DNA from 2 places in the Rummeliibacillus sp. GQ308 genome. Region 1 is predicted to be linked to the other one. Evidence: riboswitches for the same ligand, from Rfam matches in the RefSeq annotation. Region 1 holds a riboswitch; the other holds the start of a gene.
The links. Region 1 has a riboswitch for FMN ahead of AC6CHJ_RS04635 (ECF transporter S component). Riboswitches for the same ligand answer to the same signal wherever they lie in the genome.
Positions count from the first base shown of each region.

Region 2: another riboswitch for FMN. It lies ahead of ribD (bifunctional diaminohydroxyphosphoribosylaminopyrimidine deaminase/5-amino-6-(5-phosphoribosylamino)uracil reductase RibD); the one in region 1 lies ahead of AC6CHJ_RS04635 (ECF transporter S component).

Region 1 covers NZ_JCAXDQ010000001.1:965,542-975,480, forward strand. Annotated here, with positions in the region: gene AC6CHJ_RS04600 (D-alanyl-D-alanine carboxypeptidase family protein) at 1-678, shown strand, start outside; gene AC6CHJ_RS04605 (pseudouridine synthase) at 778-1,509, shown strand; gene resA (thiol-disulfide oxidoreductase ResA) at 1,628-2,158, shown strand; gene resB (cytochrome c biogenesis protein ResB) at 2,175-3,842, shown strand; gene ccsB (c-type cytochrome biogenesis protein CcsB) at 3,839-5,026, shown strand; gene AC6CHJ_RS04625 (response regulator transcription factor) at 5,256-5,972, shown strand; gene AC6CHJ_RS04630 (ATP-binding protein) at 5,965-7,749, shown strand; FMN riboswitch at 7,871-8,007, shown strand; gene AC6CHJ_RS04635 (ECF transporter S component) at 8,165-8,743, shown strand; gene trhO (oxygen-dependent tRNA uridine(34) hydroxylase TrhO) at 8,932-9,885, shown strand; gene AC6CHJ_RS04645 (LysR family transcriptional regulator) at 9,933-9,939, opposite strand, start outside.
Region 2 covers NZ_JCAXDQ010000005.1:132,958-142,896, forward strand. Annotated here, with positions in the region: gene AC6CHJ_RS15190 (NAD/NADP octopine/nopaline dehydrogenase family protein) at 1-638, opposite strand, end outside; gene ribH (6,7-dimethyl-8-ribityllumazine synthase) at 819-1,289, opposite strand; gene AC6CHJ_RS15200 (bifunctional 3,4-dihydroxy-2-butanone-4-phosphate synthase/GTP cyclohydrolase II) at 1,304-2,494, opposite strand; gene ribE (riboflavin synthase) at 2,513-3,151, opposite strand; gene ribD (bifunctional diaminohydroxyphosphoribosylaminopyrimidine deaminase/5-amino-6-(5-phosphoribosylamino)uracil reductase RibD) at 3,162-4,247, opposite strand; FMN riboswitch at 4,400-4,530, opposite strand; FMN riboswitch at 4,675-4,808, opposite strand; FMN riboswitch at 4,951-5,084, opposite strand; gene AC6CHJ_RS15215 (lmo0937 family membrane protein) at 5,221-5,367, opposite strand; gene AC6CHJ_RS15220 (DUF6612 family protein) at 5,528-6,376, opposite strand; gene copZ (copper chaperone CopZ) at 6,666-6,875, opposite strand; gene AC6CHJ_RS15230 (heavy metal translocating P-type ATPase) at 6,906-9,290, opposite strand; gene AC6CHJ_RS15235 (metal-sensing transcriptional repressor) at 9,303-9,605, opposite strand; gene AC6CHJ_RS15240 (FMN-binding negative transcriptional regulator) at 9,802-9,939, opposite strand, start outside.

The DNA of each region.
Region 1 (9,939 bases):
TCGGGTAATGATGCTGCAACAGCAATTGCAGAAGAAGTAGGTGGATCAGCAGAAGGCTTTGTTAAATTAATGAACGACTATGCTGTGCTCTATGATTTAACAGAAACCAGATTTGAAAACCCTTCTGGCCTTCATCATGAGAAGCACTTATCCTCTGCTTATGATACGGCCCAAATGCTTCGTATTGCGATGCAGGAGAAAAAATTCCGTAAAATTGCTACTACCAAATTCTATAAAAGTGATTTGGAAAACCCAACAGTTTGGCAAAACAAACATAAATTGTTGCACTCTAACAAATATGCGATTGCAGGTAAAACAGGTTATACAAAAGTAGCGGGGCGAACACTTGCAACATATTTTGAAAAAGATGGAAAGCGCGTAATTGTTGTGACGCTAAACGAATCTAATGACTGGCAAGTGCATGCTGGATTTGCAGACACAGTTTTCAATAAATATGAACAACGTGTCTTAGCAAAAAAAGGTGTTTATCAAGTGAAAGATGATTTACAAGTTAAACTTGACCATCCTGTGTCGGCTTTGTTAACAAAAGATGAGAGCAAAAAAGTCAAATCTATTTTGCAGATGCCGCGCATTGCACAGGGAGAGATTGGTGTATGGCAATTCCAGTTAAATGGAAAGCCTTTGATTGAAGAGCCTGTACAAATGATTTGGAAGTAAAAGGACTGTCCTAGTGACGGTCTTTTTCTCTTTTATTATTAGTCAAAGTATGACATAATTTTTGAAGGCTAATAGCATTAAGTTTAATGAGGTGACTAAATGGAAAGACTACAGAAAGTAATCGCACATGCGGGGATTGCTTCTAGAAGAAAAGCAGAGGAATTAATTACAGAAGGTAAAGTAAAAGTCAATGGTCAGGTCGTTCGTGAGCTCGGTATCAAAGTGTCCTCACATGATTCGATTGAAGTAGAAGGTGTAAAAATAGAAAAGGAAGAGAAAGTATATTACTTATTATATAAACCGCGTGGTGTTATTTCAGCTGTATCTGATGATAGAGGGCGCAAAACTGTTTTAGATCTTTTTCCGCAAGTGGAACAACGGATCTTTCCAGTCGGCCGTTTAGATTTTGATACATCAGGAGTTTTATTGTTAACAAACGATGGGGAATTTGCAAATCAAATGACACATCCTCGCTATAAAATTGATAAAACATATGTAGCAAAAGTGAAGGGTTTACCTCGCAGGGAAGATTTAAAAAAATTAGAACGCGGGATTGAACTAGAAGATGGCAAAACTTCTCCTGCAAAAGTGAAAGTGCTATCATCGGATAAACAGCAAAATAAGTCCATCATTGCGCTTACCATTCATGAAGGTAAAAATAGACAAGTGAAGCGTATGTTTGAAGCAATTGGATGCCCAGTTCAAAAATTAAAACGGGAGCAATTTGCATTTTTAGGTTTACATGGATTAAATGCAGGAGAATCACGCGAATTAACAGCACATGAAGTAAAACAGCTACGTGTATTGTCAGAAACAGGAAAAATCGGCTAACCAGCCGATTATCCTTCATAAAGCTTTCACAAAGACCTATATCTTACAGAACTAATTAGATTAAATTTGCTATAATGGAATAGGCTGTTTCTACTGTTAAAGGAGGCTTTCTATGCCAATGGAAAAAAAACAAAAAAGGCTGTATCTACGAATAGCCATCTTGGCTGTTCTTGTAGCTGCTATCGTTTACACTATTTATACAACAGCAAATAAGAATGATGTAAAGTTGCTTAAAGTGGGGGATGATGCTCCTAACTTCTCGCTTGTGGACTTAAATGGTAAAACACATAAGCTATCGGACTATAAGGGTCAAGGTGTCCTGTTAAATTTTTGGGGAACTTGGTGCAAACCTTGTAAAAAAGAGATGCCTGCTATAAACGATCAATATAAAGAATTTAAAGATCAAGGAATCCAAATATTGGGTATTAATATTGCTCAATCCGAACTTGAAGTAACAAGTTTTACAGACAAGCTAGGAGTTGAATTTCCAATAGTAATCGATAAAACTAGAAGTGTTATGAGAGCATACAATGTTGATCCGTTGCCAGCTACGATACTGATTAATAAAGATGGCAAAATTGAGAATATTATTACCGGGGAAATGAAAGAGAAAGAGATTAATCAATATCTAAACAGTATTAAACCATAATAAGGAGTTCTTACGGATGAAAAACATAACGTGTGAATGTGGCCATGTCAATCCTGAAGGAACACATCTGTGTGAAAAATGCGGAAGGCCGCTAACAGAAGAAGAAAAGCACGCAAAAGTCGTCGATATGAAGTATGAAGGAAGAGCCATACGTTCAAAAACATACAATAAAACAATCATCGATAAAATATGGAACTTCTTTTCTAGTGTCAAAGTCGGCGTTTCGATTATCGTCATCACACTAGTTGCTGCAGCTATCGGTACATTCTTGCCGCAAGTAATGTATGTTAATGTCATGCAAGGTGAAGATGCAAAACAGGCTTATATTGATAACTATGGAACTTTTGGTAAAATTTACTATAACTTGGGGCTGAGTGATATTTACAGTTCTTGGTGGTTCCAGACTTTAATTGGTATGCTGGCGATCTCTATTATTGCTGCAAGTATTGATAGAGGCGTGCCTCTTTACAAATCATTAAAGAATCAACGTGTAAAACGACATGAAAGTTTTATGAAACGCCAACGTATTTTTGGCGAGAAAGAAATAGCCGCGGATAAAGCGGAAGAGTCATTAAATTTAGCTGAGAAGAAAATGAAAGAGCTAAAGTATAAAGTGAGAAGAGAAGATGGAGTATTGCTCGCGGAGAAAAACCGATTTGCGCGCTCAGGTCCATATATCAATCACGTAGGGCTTATCATTTTCTTGTTCGGTGTAATGTTGCGCTTAATGCCTGGATTTTATATTGATGAATCCTTATGGATTCGAGAAGGCGAGACAGCATCTATTCCTGGTATGGATGGTTATTATCTACATAATAATAAATTCACCTTTGAAACGTATAAAAAAGAGGAACAAAAACAAGAGTTCAATCAATCCAAAGCTGCTGTTAATTCAATAGCAAAAAATTATCAGTCAGATGTTGTGCTGTATCAATCAAAGGATGAAGGCATTGCTGGTGAGACTCAAGATATGAAGAAAGTCGCACACCATGCAATCCAAGTAAATAAACCACTGAAATACGATGGCTATGCCCTCTATCAAATGGATTTTAAATTAAACGAATTAAAAGCAATGAATTTTAATTTAGTGAATAAGAAAACAGGAAAATCTTTAGGTGAAGTAGATATTGACTTAACAGAACCGAAAAAAGAGTATGATTTAGGAAACGGCTCAAAAGTCGAAGTTAAAGGTTACTACCCAACTTTTTCAGGTTTTGATGATGGGGAACCGCAATCTGACTCACCGCTACCTAATAATCCTGCCTTTATTTTCAAAATGTATACACCAGAGACGCCAAAGGGTGAGACAAGCTTTGTTGCAATTAAGCAAACACTTGAACCACTTGGCACAACTAAATATCAAATGAAATTCCAAAATATCGAAACTCGTAATGTTTCAGGCCTAACAATACGTAAAGATAGGACTCTCCCAATTTTAGCAATCGGTGGTATAATCTTTATGTTAGGTGTAGTAATAGGTTCATATTGGAGCCATCGTCGACTTTGGTTACAACGTACAAATGATGGTCGCCTGTTGCTTGCTGCGCATACAAATAAAAACTGGTTTAGCATGAAGAAAGATTTGGATGCGGTTACTACTTATGCCCACCTGCCTTTATGGGTTGACCAGCAAGAAGAAGATGAGAAGGAAATGGAAGAAAAGGAAGGTGACAACACCTTATGAGTTTAATTGATCTGAGCAGTACGTTATTATTTATTGCTTTTATCGCTTATTTAGTAGGTACGCTATTTTTTGGTGGAGCGGTAAAAGGCGGAAAAAAAGATGCATCCGTCTCCAATAAAAAGTGGGGAACTATCGCCATTACTATTACAATTATTGGTTTTATTGCGAACTTAGGCTATTTCATTACTCGCTGGATTTATTCTGGACACGCGCCTGTAAGTAATATGTTTGAGTTTACGACTGCATTTGGCATGTTTGTTGTCGGTGCGTTTATTCTCATTTATTTTATTTACAAACTGCCATCACTTGGCCTTTTTGCTTTGCCAATCGCCATTTTGATTATTGCTTATGCAAGTATGTTCCCAAAAGAAGTGACGCCGTTAATCCCAGCCCTTAAAAGTTATTGGCTAACTATCCATGTTATTACGGCTGCGATGGGCGAATCCATCTTAGCCATTAGTGCTGTAGCTGGTTTGATTTATCTCATGAAGAGCGTTGATACACAAAAACGTACAAAGAGCAGCATTTGGCTAGAAATCGTCATGTATGCTGGCGTACTTGTATTAGGATTTGTGATTGTGACTACTACTTTTAAATTAATGGATTATAATGCTGATTTCACCTATGTAGATAAAAATGGCGCTACACAAGAAATTACTTACAACACGCCGGCTCTATTCGGTATGCATGAATATGAAATGAAATCTCCAGACAAGATGAAACCTTTAGCTGCCATGCCGGCATTAGTAAATGCGAAAAAATTAACGACAGTAGTTTGGTCCATACTCTTTGGCTCAATCTTGTATATTATCATTCGTTTAATTCTTCGCAAATCCATTAGCCGTGCAATCCAACCACTTACAAAACGAGTAAATATGCAGTTATTGGATGAAGTTGGTTATCGATCTGTACTAATTGGTTTCCCTGTCTTTTCACTTGGTGCGCTAGTCTTCGCTATGATTTGGGCACAAGAAGCTTGGTCAAGATTCTGGGGATGGGATCCTAAAGAAGTTTGGGCTCTTATTACTTGGTTATTCTATGCGGCATTTCTTCACCTGCGTTTATCTAAAGGATGGCAAGGACAAAAATCAGCATGGCTTGCAGTAATCGGGTTTGTTATTATTATGTTCAATCTTGTAGCAGTTAACTTGATTATTGCTGGTCTACATTCTTATGCTGGATAAAAACTAATTAAAGCAATAAACCTAACAACTATAGTTAAATATAGTTAGATATAAGGTTAGCTTGATAATTCACAATGAGAATACGCTGTAATGACTAGAGTACTTGTCTTTAGATGCTGTTTCTATGACAAAAGAAAAGCCTTTTTTCTCTTATGAGAAAAAGGCTTTTCTTTTCATTTTCTATTAAGAATTGTACAATAATACTATAGCATACTGGGAGGCATGTACAGTGACTGAACAAATTTCAATATTAATAGTTGATGATGAGGAAAGAATTCGTCGACTTATCAGAATGTATCTTGAGCGTGAAGGATACATAGTAGAAGAAGCAGAAAATGGAGAAGAAGCGGTAGAAAAAGCATTAACCAATGATTACCGCTGTATTCTTTTAGATATTATGATGCCGAAGAAAGATGGTTTAGAAGCCTGCGAGGAAATTCGTGAGAAGAAATCAACACCAATTATTTTATTAACAGCAAAAGGTGAAGAGGCTAATAGGGTCCAAGGCTTTGAATCTGGAGCGGACGATTATATTGTAAAGCCATTTAGCCCTCGGGAAGTAGTACTACGAGTAAAAGCTATTCTACGCAGATCGGCTGCCTTTTCACCCGTAACAGTGACATCGGTTTCGAAGGATTTAGTTGTGTTCCCGCATTTGACTATTGACAATGATGCACATCGCGTTTCAGCGGATGGCGTAGAAGTGAATCTAACGCCGAAGGAATATGAATTACTTTATTATTTGGCAAAAGCACCAGATAAAGTATTTGACCGAGAACAGCTATTGAAAGAAGTATGGCATTATGATTTCTTCGGTGATCTGCGCACAGTTGATACACATGTCAAAAGACTTCGTGAAAAATTAAATCGCGTATCGGAAAATGCTGCAAAAATGATTGTAACTGTTTGGGGAGTGGGCTATAAATTTGAGGTAGTGAATGATTAGGATATGGGGCAGTGTAGTCGGGAAGCTATGGGTAACCATATTGCTTCTCGTTTCATTTGTTTTATTTGTATTCACAGTATTGATGCTTGAATTTTTATCCAAATACCATACCCAACAATCTGAAGCCCTACTAAGACAAGAAGCGACCACCATCGCACGAGTCGTCGATGACCATAAATCGATAGCCTCTACTAAATCTATAATACATGATATTTTAAGTGATGAAACAAATGCAGTTATAGCAGACAAGCCTGGTCATGATCTATTTTCTTTGCAAGAAGGGGTCAATTCAGAGAAGATAAAAGAGCGGATTATTCGTGAAAAATCCTTCAATAAAGCATTTACTTCATCTAAACCTATTGTGAAAGAAATGATGCTTCCTTCCTCAACCGAGAGGGATCATGTTGAATCGTATATTGTTTTAGCCTTTCCTTTAAATGTTGAGAAGATGGAGCATAGTGTCGTCTTTATCTATCAAAGTCCTGATGCGATCCATCGAACATCAAAAGAAACAACAAAGATTGTATTTCTATCAGCTATTATAGCCTTTCTATTAACAACTTTCTTTGCCTTTTTCTTATCAACGCGTATCACATCCCCTTTATTGAAAATTCGTGAAGCGGCGTTTGAATTAGCGAAGGGACACTTTGATAAAAAGGTACCGGTACTGCAAAATGACGAAATTGGTCAGCTAGGGATAGCCTTTAACCAAATGGGTAAGCAGCTCAAGCACCATATGGAAGTTATCAACCAAGAAAAAGAACAACTTTCAAGCATTCTAACTTCGATGACAGATGCTGTTATTACATTTAATAGTGAAAGAAGTATCATATTAAGCAACCCTCCCGCGGATCTCTTGCTTCAGAAATGGGCGATCAAAAAACGAGATGAACACCAATTGATCCCTAATGAAATTTACCATATGCTTGACCATGTCTTAGAAATGGAAGAAGTATTAAGAGAAGAGTTGGAAATGGAAGGGGCATATTTTTTAATCTCTATAAGCCCTCTCTATAGCGGCGATTCTGTTCGAGGGGCTGTGGCGGTGCTTCGCGATAAAACAGAAGAACATCGCTTGGATAAGTTGCGTTCTGACTTTATCGCAAATGTATCACATGAACTAAGAACGCCGATTGCTATGCTGCAAGGCTATAGTGAAGCTATTATCGATGATGTCGTATCTAGTGAGGAAGAACGGAATGAAATGATACGAATTATCTATGATGAATCACAGAGAATGGGTAGGTTGGTTACAGACTTGCTAGATTTGGCGAGGATGGAATCGGGGAACATCACCTTATATAAAGAAGTAGTACCTATTACGCCCGTGTTCGAACGAATTACCCAGAAATTTGTGCAAGCAGCAAGAGAAAAGCATATCACGCTAACCTACTCATCGTCATTTGATGATGTGACACTGATTAGTTTAGATGAAGACCGTATTGAGCAAGTCCTAACCAATTTAATTGACAATGCCATTCGCCATACAAGGGAAAAAGGTATAGTACAAGTTGTTGTCGATCAGCAGCAAGACTACGCTCGTATCCAAGTAAAGGATAATGGCGCAGGTATTCCAAAAGAAGACATAGAATATGTATTTGAGCGATTCTATAAGGCTGATAAAGCAAGAACTAGGGGAAAAGGCGGCACAGGATTAGGACTTGCGATTACTAAAAATATTATTGAAGCACATAAAGGCAGGATCTTGGTAGAAAGTGAAGTGGATGTGGGTACAAGTTTTATTTTCTACTTGCCGTTAGCCAAGATCAGTAAGTAAATTTTAATAGTTAAAAACGCCAGCATAAAGATGCTGGCGTTTTTTGTTACAACGAATGGTGCAACTCTCTTTACAAAGTTCTAAATCTCTTATATAGTTGAATTGTAATAAAAACATATTGATTCATCTTCGGGGCAGGGTGAAATTCCCGATCGGCGGTATTAGAGGCATTTTGACCTCTTGAGCCCGCGAGCCGTTAAGGCAGGACTTGGTGAGAATCCAGGGCCGACAGTATAGTCTGGATGGGAGAAGGTGAAGGTACGGTCGTCTGTGCATTTTTTTGTGGAATGCGAGGACGTTTATTTGACTATGCCTAACTCTCCCTTAAGCGAATTTTTGCTTAGGGGTTTATTTGTTCATAATCAAAACGGGCCTTTCCTCTTTTTGAAGTGAATCGCAAAAGGAGAGAAAAACGTTGAAGAACACACGTCTACAAAAAATGGTGACGATTGGAATGTTGAGCAGTATTTCATTTGTATTAATGATTTTTAACTTTCCATTGCCTCCATTCCCGGCTTTTCTAGAAGTCGACTTTAGTGATATCCCCGCTCTTTTGGCAACAATTACAATGGGGCCTGTTGCAGGAATAACAGTAGAAGTCATCAAAAATGTGCTAGATTGGTTTTATAAAGGCAGCCCAACAGGTGTGCCAGTAGGACATTTGGCAAATATAACAACAGGTATATTATTTATTATGCCGGTTTACTTTGTATATAAACGTTTAACAACTACCAAAGGGCTTTCAACTGGATTAGTAGTCGGTACAATTTCAATGGCTATAGGGATGAGCGTTCTTAATTATTTCTTATTTATGCCGATGTATTCCTACTTCTTAAATGTACCAACTGAGACAGGGGCTGTCCTAACAAAAACAATTGTGACGGGTATATTGCCTTTTAATATTATTAAAGGTATTATCCTAACAGCTATCTTCTTACTTCTAGCTTCAAACATGAAAAAGTGGATACAAAAACAGCAAAAACAATATATGTAAAAATAGATTGCTAGCTTATGATAAATAAGCTAGCTTTTTTTGTTTAATGGAGTTCGAGCTAATGAGCCCCTTTTTTCTTTAAATTATAGTATAATAGATAAGTCGTTTTAAAAGCCAAGATTTATCGGCGTCTAAAAATTACTGACCCCGTCTTAATATCTTGTAAATATGAAAGATAGGTGAAATAAATGAAATATCAAGTTTTATTATATTATTTCTATACAAAAATCGAAGATCCTGCGCAATTTGCTCAGGAGCATCTAGCATACTGCCAATCAAATGAATTAAAAGGCCGTATATTGGTTGCTCCAGAAGGAATCAATGGTACACTTTCTGGAACTGTAGAAGCTACAAATGCATATATGGATTATATGCGAAACAATCCACTTTTTGATGGAATTGTTTTTAAAATAGATGAAGCAGAGGGCCATGCCTTTAAAAAAATGCATGTACGTCCGAAAGATGAATTGGTGAATCTCCATTTAGAAGAAGATATTAATCCAAATGAATTAACCGGTGAATATTTAGAACCAGCAGAGTTTTTGAAAAGAATGCAAGAAGATAATACAGTTGTGATAGATGCACGTAACACATATGAATATGATCTGGGGCATTTTAGAGGTGCAATTCGTCCAGATATTCAAACATTCCGCGAATTGCCAGAGTGGATTAATGAAAATAAAGAGCAATTTGAAGGTAAGCAAATCTTGACATATTGCACGGGCGGCATTCGTTGTGAAAAATTCTCTGGTTGGATGAAGAGAGAAGGCTTTGACAATGTGGCTCAGCTTCACGGAGGCATTGTCACATATGGTAAAGATGAAGTAGCTAAAGGACAATTATGGGATGGCCAATGCTATGTGTTCGATGAACGAATTGCGGTTCCAGTTAACCAAGTAGAACATGTCATCGTTGGTAGAGACCACTTTGATGGTGAACCTTGTGAGCGTTATATCAATTGTGCAAATCCTGAATGCAATAAACAAATCTTATGTTCGGAAGAAAATGAAGATAAGCATCTAGGTGGTTGTACGCATGAATGTAGGGTGCATCCAAGAAACCGTTATATTGCTAAACATCAATTAACTGAAAGTGAAGTACTAGATCGTCTAGCGCAAATTGGCGAAACGATTGCTAAATAGATATTGAAAAAAGCAAAACGCACAGGGCGTTTTGCTTTTTTTTATAACTATTTT
Region 2 (9,939 bases), on a different contig from region 1:
ATATATGCAGCATTCATTGCAATCCCTACAGTATGCATGATGAGATTCGGATTGTGGAGAGCGACTTCTACTATATGGTCGCGTGGTATAGGGTTGTCCAGTACTGGTTCTAATATTCTGCATGCCTCTTCAATACGGTTCGCCGGCAATGCTGCTATTGGGTGGCCATAGTTCTTAGAATAAATAGTGACTGCACCCGGGGATGTAATACGGCAGCTATACGGAAGTGTTTCGCCTTCTACAAATAATGGGGCCTCTTGAATTCGTCCGATTCGTTCCATTTCTCTCTTAAAGAGTAAACTACCTAAATACCCTGGGCAAATATAAACCGTTTGCTCAGCCTGGAGATAAGGGGCAAGCGCCTTAGCTAAATTCTCGTGGTAATTCGAAACGTAATAAATTAAAATGATATCCGCTTCAGGAATAGCCGCTGCAGGGTTATTTGTTACATTTGCTAGCTGATATGTACCATTGCCTTCGATGCCTTCTAACTTGATTTCTTTTGTTTCTTTTAGCTTTTCAAAATGCTGATCTGGTCGGTTGCTTAGTTTTAGCATGCTGACCTCATGCCCTGCCTGTGCCATCGCTGCTGCTGCAGCAGATCCTCCATGCCCAGAACCAACGATTGTAATTTTCATAAATAACAGTCTCCCTTTCTATGATAGCGTTTTCATGTTTTTTCTTTTTAAAATTAATCATCATATTTTTTCATTTTCATGTTTCTATTCCCGTACTTCCCTCACATTAAACATCCTGATTTTTTCCAATAAAATAAGAGGCTTAGCTAAAATGCTAAGCCTCATACCATTTATAATTGCTTATTCTCCAATCAAACTATTTAAATTAGCCATTTCAATCGCAGAAACAGCTGCATCATATCCTTTATTTCCTGATTTAGTTCCAGAACGTTCGATTGCTTGTTCGATGTTTTCCGTTGTAACAATACCAAAGATAACCGGCACTCCAGTAGTTAATCCAACATTTGCAATTCCTTTAGCCGCTTCATTGCAAACATAATCATAATGAGATGTGGAGCCTCTAATCACCGTACCTAGACCAATGATGGCGTCATATTTCTTCGTATCCGCCAATTTCTTTGCAATAAATGGTACCTCGAATGCTCCCGGCACCCAAGCTACATCTATATCATCTTCAGATACGCCATGGCGTTTTAAACCATCCATTGCTCCGCCTAGCAATTTGGCATTTATAAATTCATTAAATCTACCTACAACAATCCCTATTTTTAAATCAGTTCCTATTAATTGTGCTTCTAATACTTGTCCCATGTGTTGTAACACTCCTATGCAAGAATATGATTCATTTTTATTTTTTTCGTTTGTAAATAATATTGATTTTCAGCAACAGCCTCAGTTTCAAGCGCTACTCGTTCTACAATCTCAATTCCATATTTCCTTAGCCCTTCTACTTTCTCTGGGTTGTTCGTCATTAAGCGAACCCTAGTTACACCCAAGTCGCGGAGCATTTGGGCACAAAGTCCATAATCACGCATTTCAGCTGGAAAGCCCAATTGTTCATTTGCTTCCACTGTATCCAAGCCATGTTCTTGAAGCTCATAGGCTTTTAGTTTATTTAACAGTCCAATCCCTCTTCCTTCTTGATGCATGTAAAGAATGACACCTGTACCAGCAGCTTCAATCTTTTCTATCGCCTTCTCCAATTGCGGTCCGCAATCGCACCGTTTTGAATGAAACACGTCTCCCGTCAAGCATTCCGAGTGAATACGCACTAACGGAGCATCTTCCTCCCGCAACTCCCCTTTTACTAAAGCTATATGCTCTTTGCTATCTATTTTGTTTGAATAGCCAACCATTTGGAATTCACCAAGTGTTGTAGGCATTTTCACAGATGCTTCGCGTTTTGCTAGTTTTTCATGGATATAACGATAGCGAATGAGGTCTGCAATGGTAACGATTTTTAAATCATATTTTTCAGCTAACACTAGTAATTCCGGTACTCTAGACATTTCACCATTATCGCTCATAATTTCGCAGATAACGGCTGCGGGTTCACTGCCGCAAATCCTAGCAAAATCAATTGCTGCTTCAGTATGCCCTTGGCGTTCGAGAACGCCATTCTCTTTAGCAATGAGCGGAAAAACATGTCCCGGTCGCCGAAAGTCAGCCTCACCTGCATCTTTGTTTAATAGCTGCATAATGGTTTCCGAACGTTCAAATGCACTAATGCCTGTGGTTGTATCCTTATAGTCAATGCTCACTGTAAAGGCTGTTTGGTGATTGTCTGTATTGTTGTGAACCATTGGATAAAGTTCAAGGTGTTCCGCCAGCTCCTGTGATACTGGCGTACAAATTAATCCTCTACCATAAGTAGCCATGAAATTGATGTTTTCTGGTGTTGCATACTCCGCGAGGACGAGTAAATCTCCTTCGTTTTCACGATTTTCATCATCCACTACAATAATCATTTTTCCTTTTTTCAAATCTTGTATTGCCTCTTCTATTGAATGAAACATATTAAACACCGCCTCTTTTTAAAATCCATTTTGCATTAAAAAATCCATCGTCATTGGCGTTTCTTTTTGTTGCCTCTCTGCATGCTGAATCACGTATTTGCCAAGCAAATCATTTTCAATATTGACAAGATCCCGTTCCTTTTTTATGCCTAACACTGTCTCACTTAAAGTATGCGGAATGATTGAAACTGTGAGCTGGCGTGGCTGAATATCGAAAATAGTAAGGCTGATGCCATCAATAGCTACCGAGCCTTTTAAAATACAATATTTACTGAGCTCCTCTGCAATACCAATATCAATATATATCGCATTCTCCACTTTGCGCTTGCGCAAAATAATACCTGTACCATCCACATGTCCAGATACAAAATGCCCGCCAAAACGGCCATTTGCCGGCATTGCTCGTTCTAAATTGATACTATGACCCAATTGCAATGATTGAATACTCGTCCCTTTCACTGTCTCTGGCATTACATCAACCGTAAAGGTACTTTCCGAAAAAGAGGTAACCGTTAAACAAACCCCATTAATGGCAATGCTGTCACCTAAATGAATGTCATCTGTTATCTTTCGAGATTCTATTGATAATTGCATACTTTGGCCACCACGTTTGATTGCTTTGACCTTGCCTATATCTTCTACTATTCCAGTAAAAATGAATTCCACCTCATTTCAATACAGATACTATTTTCAAATCTTCACCGATTTTGTGGATTTCTTGCAATTCGAGTTCCAAAGCATCCTCCATCTGTGTCACTCCTAAGTCAGAAAACATTGGAATAGCATTTGTCCCACCGACAATTTTAGGCGCTATATATGTGATTAATTGATTTACTGAACCGGATTTCAAAAAACTTGCATTGACCGTTTGGCCGCCTTCTACATACAGCTTCATAATCTTGCGTTTTCCCAGCTCTAGTAATAATTCTTCTATGTCAATTAAAGGTTTTGAAAGCTGCAGAATCTCCACATGTAATATCTGGCTTAACTGTGCAATCTTTTCTGCTGAAGCTTTTGAACCCGTTACAATCCACGTTGGCGCGGAACTATCCATTATCACCAATCTATCTGGCGTAATCCTTAAATGCGTGTCTAAAATTATTCGAATCGGTTGCTTCTTTGTATTTCCAAGTCGATTGGTAAGGCGTGGATTGTCTGAACATACCGTGCCGATTCCTACTAAAATGGCATCATGATTTTCGCGCCCCTTATGAACATCCGCCTGTGATTCCTTACTTGTAATTTGCTCTCCGATTCCTCTTTTTGCTGCTATTTTACCGTCTAATGTGATGGCCTGTTTTAAAGTAACAAACGGTTTTCGTTGTTGAATATAAGCAAAGAATTCTTTATTTAACGCCTGCGCTCTTTCTAGCAAAATATCTGTTGTTACTTCAATCCCAGCATCTCTTAAAAGCTGCAATCCTTTGCCCGCAACTAATGGATTGGGATCCTGTGCAGCGATGACTACACGACTTACACCTGCTTCAATTAATGCGTTAGCACAAGGAGGTGTTTTTCCGTAATGGCTGCAAGGTTCCAGCGTTACATAAACAGTGCTTCCATTCGCTTGTGATCCTGCCATTCGTAGGGCATGAATTTCAGCATGCGGGCCCCCCGCCTTTAAATGTGCGCCAAGGCCTACTATTTCGCCATTTGAAACAATAACGGCTCCTACTGCCGGATTTGGCGACGTTTGCTGCTTAGTAGTTCCTGCTAAATCTAAAGCAAGGCTCATATAAAATTCATCCGTCATTTCTTTCCTCCCTATCTGTTGTAGTTCATTACAAATAGAAAACCCCTTAGCTATTGTCAACTAAGGAGTTTAGGAGATTGTATGTAAAAATGGGTGCACTAAATAAACCTAGGAAGGTGTATTTTTCTTCCAAAGGCTGGTACCACTCACCATACGTCCTTCTCCCATCCAGACTATACTGTCGGCTTTGGATTCTCACCAAATCCTGCCTAAAAAAGGCTCACGGGCTTAGAATTACTTCATCACCGTCGATTGGGAATTTCACCCGACCCCGAAGGACAAACCATATAAAATTGTGTATGAGCTTTAGAAAAAAGAAAAACCCATAGATTTCTCTACGGGGTACATTGTGGAATTTGGCTGCAAAGACATCACCAAATAAACCTATTGAAGTGCTTTTTTTCTTCATAAGGCATTCAGCTTGCTCTACATCCTTCTCCCATCCAGACTATACTGTCGGCTTTGGATTCTCACCAAAATCCTGCCTTTAAAAAAGGCTCACGGGCTTAGAATTGCTTCATCACCGTCGATTGGGAATTTCACCCGACCCCGAAGGACAACCATATAAAATTGTGTATGAGTTTCAGAAAAAAGAAAAACCCATAGATTTCTCTACGGGGTTGTGTTGGAATTCGTATGTAAAAGTCATTACTAAATAAACCTATTGAAGTATATTTTTCTTCACAAGGCATTCAGCTTGCTCTACATCCTTCTCCCATCCAGACTATACTGTCGGCTTTGGATTCTCACCAAAATCCTGCCTTTAAAAAAGGCTCACGGGCTTAGAATTGCTTCATCACCGTCGATTGGGAATTTCACCCGACCCCGAAGGAATATTCTTTTATTCGAAATCATTATAAACTTAGTAAAACAAAAAAGAAAGCTATTAATCTTAATCACTTCAAAAAAGAGTGCCTTAGAAGCATTCTCTTCTAAGGCACTCTTTATTATTTTCTATTATACGCTACGTCGTTCAACTTCGTGCTGTTCCAGTGAAAAGGCGAACAATAAAGACAATCAGCGCAATGACAAGAAGAATATGAATTAATCCTCCGCCAATATGGAATATAAGGCCTAGTACCCAGAAAAGAACTAGAAGTCCTATTAACGTCCAAAGCATCATAAACATCCTTTCTGCAGATAATTTAAATTTATTTACATTTATTTATTACCCCGCAGAACAATTTACTAAACAAATGCTTGCCAAATTATCTTCACTCGCAATAATTCTGCTGCTAATCTGCAAAATTGGTCTAATCACTATATAGAAGTTCAATTCATTAAGAATTAATTTCAACTGCTTTTTTCTTTACTTTTTCCGGCACTACTATTTCTTTAATTTGATTATATTTCTCATACTTGCTCATGATCTCTTGTTTTATCTTTACTGGTTGACCTTGAGCATTTAATGACATGTCCATGTTGAGATTTAACATAGTCGGATAAAATGTCTTTTTATCGATATGAATCTCATAATCTACTTTGTTGATTTTCATATCTTTCAACAATTCAGCAGAATTAGCCATTCCAGCTGGCAATGTTTTTTGAACCTTTTCTTGAATGAAATGAGTGAACTTTTCACCTGAAGCATTTAATAATAGGATATAGTTTTTATCATTTTGTTTAAATTTAAAGTCCTTGACGAATTTCTTCAGTTGCTTAATCTCTGCCATAGGATCTGTTTGTTGATTGGAAGCTTGCGCTAATTGATCCGCCATTTCCGCTGGGAACTTCATCCATTTTTTTGAATTTGGATCATACGTAAACATACCGTCCTTTGTAAAATAGCTCTTTGTTTGAATCATTTTGTCAGACTCTGGAGCCTTCATCATTAACTTTTGATAGAAAGACATAGGGTTTTGAACTACATCCATGATGATACCTGTATCTGTCTCTACATTATTTTGACCAGAATTGATATTTTGTATAACTTCCATTTTTGTTCTGTAACTTTTTAAGTTTTTAGAGGCTTCAGTAGATTTTTTAAATACTTGCTCTAATGTCAAACCTGAATCAGCTTTGGCAGTAGACCCATTTTGTTTGTTTACTGGTTCTGCCTTTGAGTTACATGCTCCTAGCATAAATACCAAAAGTAATCCCATTGTAAGGGAAAGAATTTTTTTCAACACTTCCACTTCCTTCTTTTATATTTCGTCCTACAATTTAGTATAAAGGAAGCACTAAAAAATGCAGTCAACCATATTTACTATTTTTAATTTTTTTGTATTTCAATGGAATAAAAGGAAGGTGACATATGAATTAATACAAATTTCTCACACTGAGTATTATGTCTTCTTATGTTTGTTTCCATAGAACTAGTATGATATTGCCTTTTCCCACTTTTTATTAGTAGTTAACACCTCTTCATAAAATAAAAAAGCTGGTTTCCATATAGGAAATCAGCTTCTTCTTTTTGCATTATGCTTCCACATCATAGCCTTGTTCTTCAATCGCTTCTTTCATAGCAGCAAGCGTTACTTTTGAATCATCATAAGCAACAGCTACATTACCAGCCTCTAAATTTACTTCAGCTGATGATACGCCATCCAATTGATTCAAAGCACCTTCTACTGAAGATTTGCAATGACCGCAAGACATACCTTGTACGGCTAATGTTTTCGTTTCCATTCTGTATTCACCTCCTTCAAAGTGTACCGCTTATAATTTTATCCGTTTCAATCGAAGCGAGTTTGTCACAACACTAACTGAGCTTAATGCCATAGCAGCACCTGCTATCCATGGAGCTAGTAAACCGATGGCTGCTACAGGGATGCCAGCTGTATTATAGCCGAATGCCCAAAATAGGTTTTGGCGGATATTGCGAATGGTTGCATGACTGATTTTGATCGCCTTTGGTATAAGCAGCAGCTCGCCGCCTAAGATAGTCACATCGGCTGCTTCAATAGCCACTTCTGTACCTGTGCCAATCGCAATCCCGATATCTGCTGTCACAAGGGCAGGGGCATCGTTAACACCATCGCCAACCATTGCTACTTTTTTACCCTGTGCTTGGATTTCTTTTACTTTATCTGCTTTTTCTTCAGGCAATACTTGCGCGATGACATGATCAATGCCTACTTGTTTCGCAATAGCCTCTGCTGTTCTTTCATTATCGCCTGTCAGCATAATTACTTCCAGACCTTGTTCTTTTAACTCTTTGATAGCTTGTGGAGCTGTTTCCTTAATTGTATCCGCTACTGCTACAATACCGCGATACGTACCGTCAATTGCCAACAGCATCGCCGTCTTGCCTTCAGTTTCAAATTCGGTTAATTTTTCATCCTTGCCTTCAATATCAACTTGATGATCAATCATTAATTTTCGATTACCGACTAGTACTTGTTTTCCAGCTATCTCTGCTTGGATCCCATGACCAGGAATTGCGTTAAATGACTCTACATCTACGAAGTCAATATCATTCTCTGTCGCATAGGCTACAATAGCACCTGCAAGCGGGTGTTCTGAACCCTTTTCTGCACTTGCTAACAGCTGCAATGCTTCTGTGTCACCATAGAAATCAGTTACTTCAGGTTTCCCTTTTGTAATGGTTCCTGTTTTATCTAGGACGATTGCTTGTAATTGATGGGTTCTTTCTAAATGCTCTCCACCTTTAAAAAGAATTCCACTTTCGGCAGCTCTTCCTGTACCTACCATAATAGAAGTTGGTGTTGCGAGCCCTAATGCACATGGACAGGCAATAACTAGTACAGCAATCGCTGCGACTAGTGCAGGCTCAAATTGGCCAGGCTCTACAAATAGAATCCAGATGGCAAAGGTTACCACAGCAATCCCAATAACAATGGGTACGAAGTAGCCTGATATGACATCCGCTAAACGTTGAATTGGCGCTTTCGAGCCTTGCGCTTCTTCGACTACTTTTACGATGGATGCAAGTGCTGTATCTTTTCCTACTTTGGTTGCTTCCATTTCAATTGATCCGTTTTTATTGATCGTTGAACCAATGAGTTTGGCACCCGGATCTTTTTCAATCGGGATAGATTCACCTGTTAGCATCGATTCATCAACAGATGTTTTACCTTTCATGACTATACCGTCTACCGGTATTTTTTCTCCTGGTTTGACAATTAGATGATCTCCCACTTTTACTTCCTCTACTGGAATCATCACTTCTTTTCCATCTTTGACCACGCGAGCCTCTTTTGCTTGTAAATTGAGCAATTCTGAAATTGCGTTAGTAGTTTGAGTTTTAGCCTTTGCTTCTAAATATTTACCAAACAAAATTAAAGTGATAAGAACTGCGCTTGTTTCAAAATACAAATGCGGCATATAGGCTGAATGGCCAATAGTTTTGACTGCTTCATACAAACTATAGAAATAAGCTGCGCTTGTTCCTAAAGCGACGAGTACATCCATATTGGCTCCGCCATTGCGAAGGTTTTTATAGGCTCCTACATAGAATTGCCATCCGATTATGAATTGAACTGGCGTTGCTAGCGCAAACTGAAACCATGGATTCATAAATATACTTGGGATGCTTATATGGAATAAATGAACTAACATCGTAACTAAAAGCGGAGCGGAAAGAATGGCTGAAACAATTAATTTCAATTTCTTGCCTTGGAGTTCTTTTTCCTTATGGGTTTGCTTTTCCTCTGCTTCTGCTTTTGGTTTTGCATCATAGCCAGTATTTTTTATCTTTTCAATCAAAGAATCTACATCAACCATTCCTGGATTGTATTCAATCATTGCGCTCTCTGTCGTTAAATTAACAGTAGCATTGGACACGCCTGCTTGTTTATTCAAGACCTTTTCTATACGGTTCGAGCATGCTGCACACGTCATGCCAAATACATCAAGGTCCACTTTCTCTGTTAAAACACCATATCCGATGTTCTCAATTTTTTTGGAGATATCATCTAGAGATGTTTTGTCAGGATCAAAATCAATAGATGCCTTTTCTGTTGTTAGATTTACTTGAGCATCTACACCATCCATTTTATTCAATGTTTTTTCAATTCTATTTGAACATGCTGCACAGGTCATACCTGTTATGCCTAATGTGGCATGGTTTGTTTCGCTCATCATACATCCTCCTTACTTAGAAAATTGTTTTAATACATTCATCAACTCTGTAATCATATCCTTACCTTCACCTTGCTCAATTGCATGTGTGACACAATGGTTCATATGCCGTTCGGTTACTGTAAAACCTACATTTTTTAATGCCGCTTGGATGGCACTAATCTGTACGAGTATATCAACACAGTAGCGGTCCTCTTCTACCATCTTCTGAATGCCTCGCACCTGTCCCTCAATTCTCTTTAATCGGTTAATCACCGCTTGTTTCTCATCTTTTGATCTTGGATGGCTTGGTTTATCGTGCAAGAATTTATCCAAAAGAACCACTTCCTTATATCTTGTTTTTCTATACTATACCCCCCTATAGTATTTAATGTCAACGAAATTGTTTGGGCATTTTTTAAAAATCTGCGTTTTTCTTTATTACACTTCCGTAGAAATTTCGACATAAAAAAATTGCCAGTAACCGCCAACGGCTACTGGCAAGATATTTAAACTGACATAAAATCACTTACTACTTTCTTCTCTTCTCCATCAAATCTGCCATTTGCATGGAGTTTTCCTGTTGTTCATCCCGTAGATTTTCAACAATTCGATTATAATCTTCCTCATTGCGGTTTTGGCTTAATTTATAAGCAGCTTGCACTTCTTT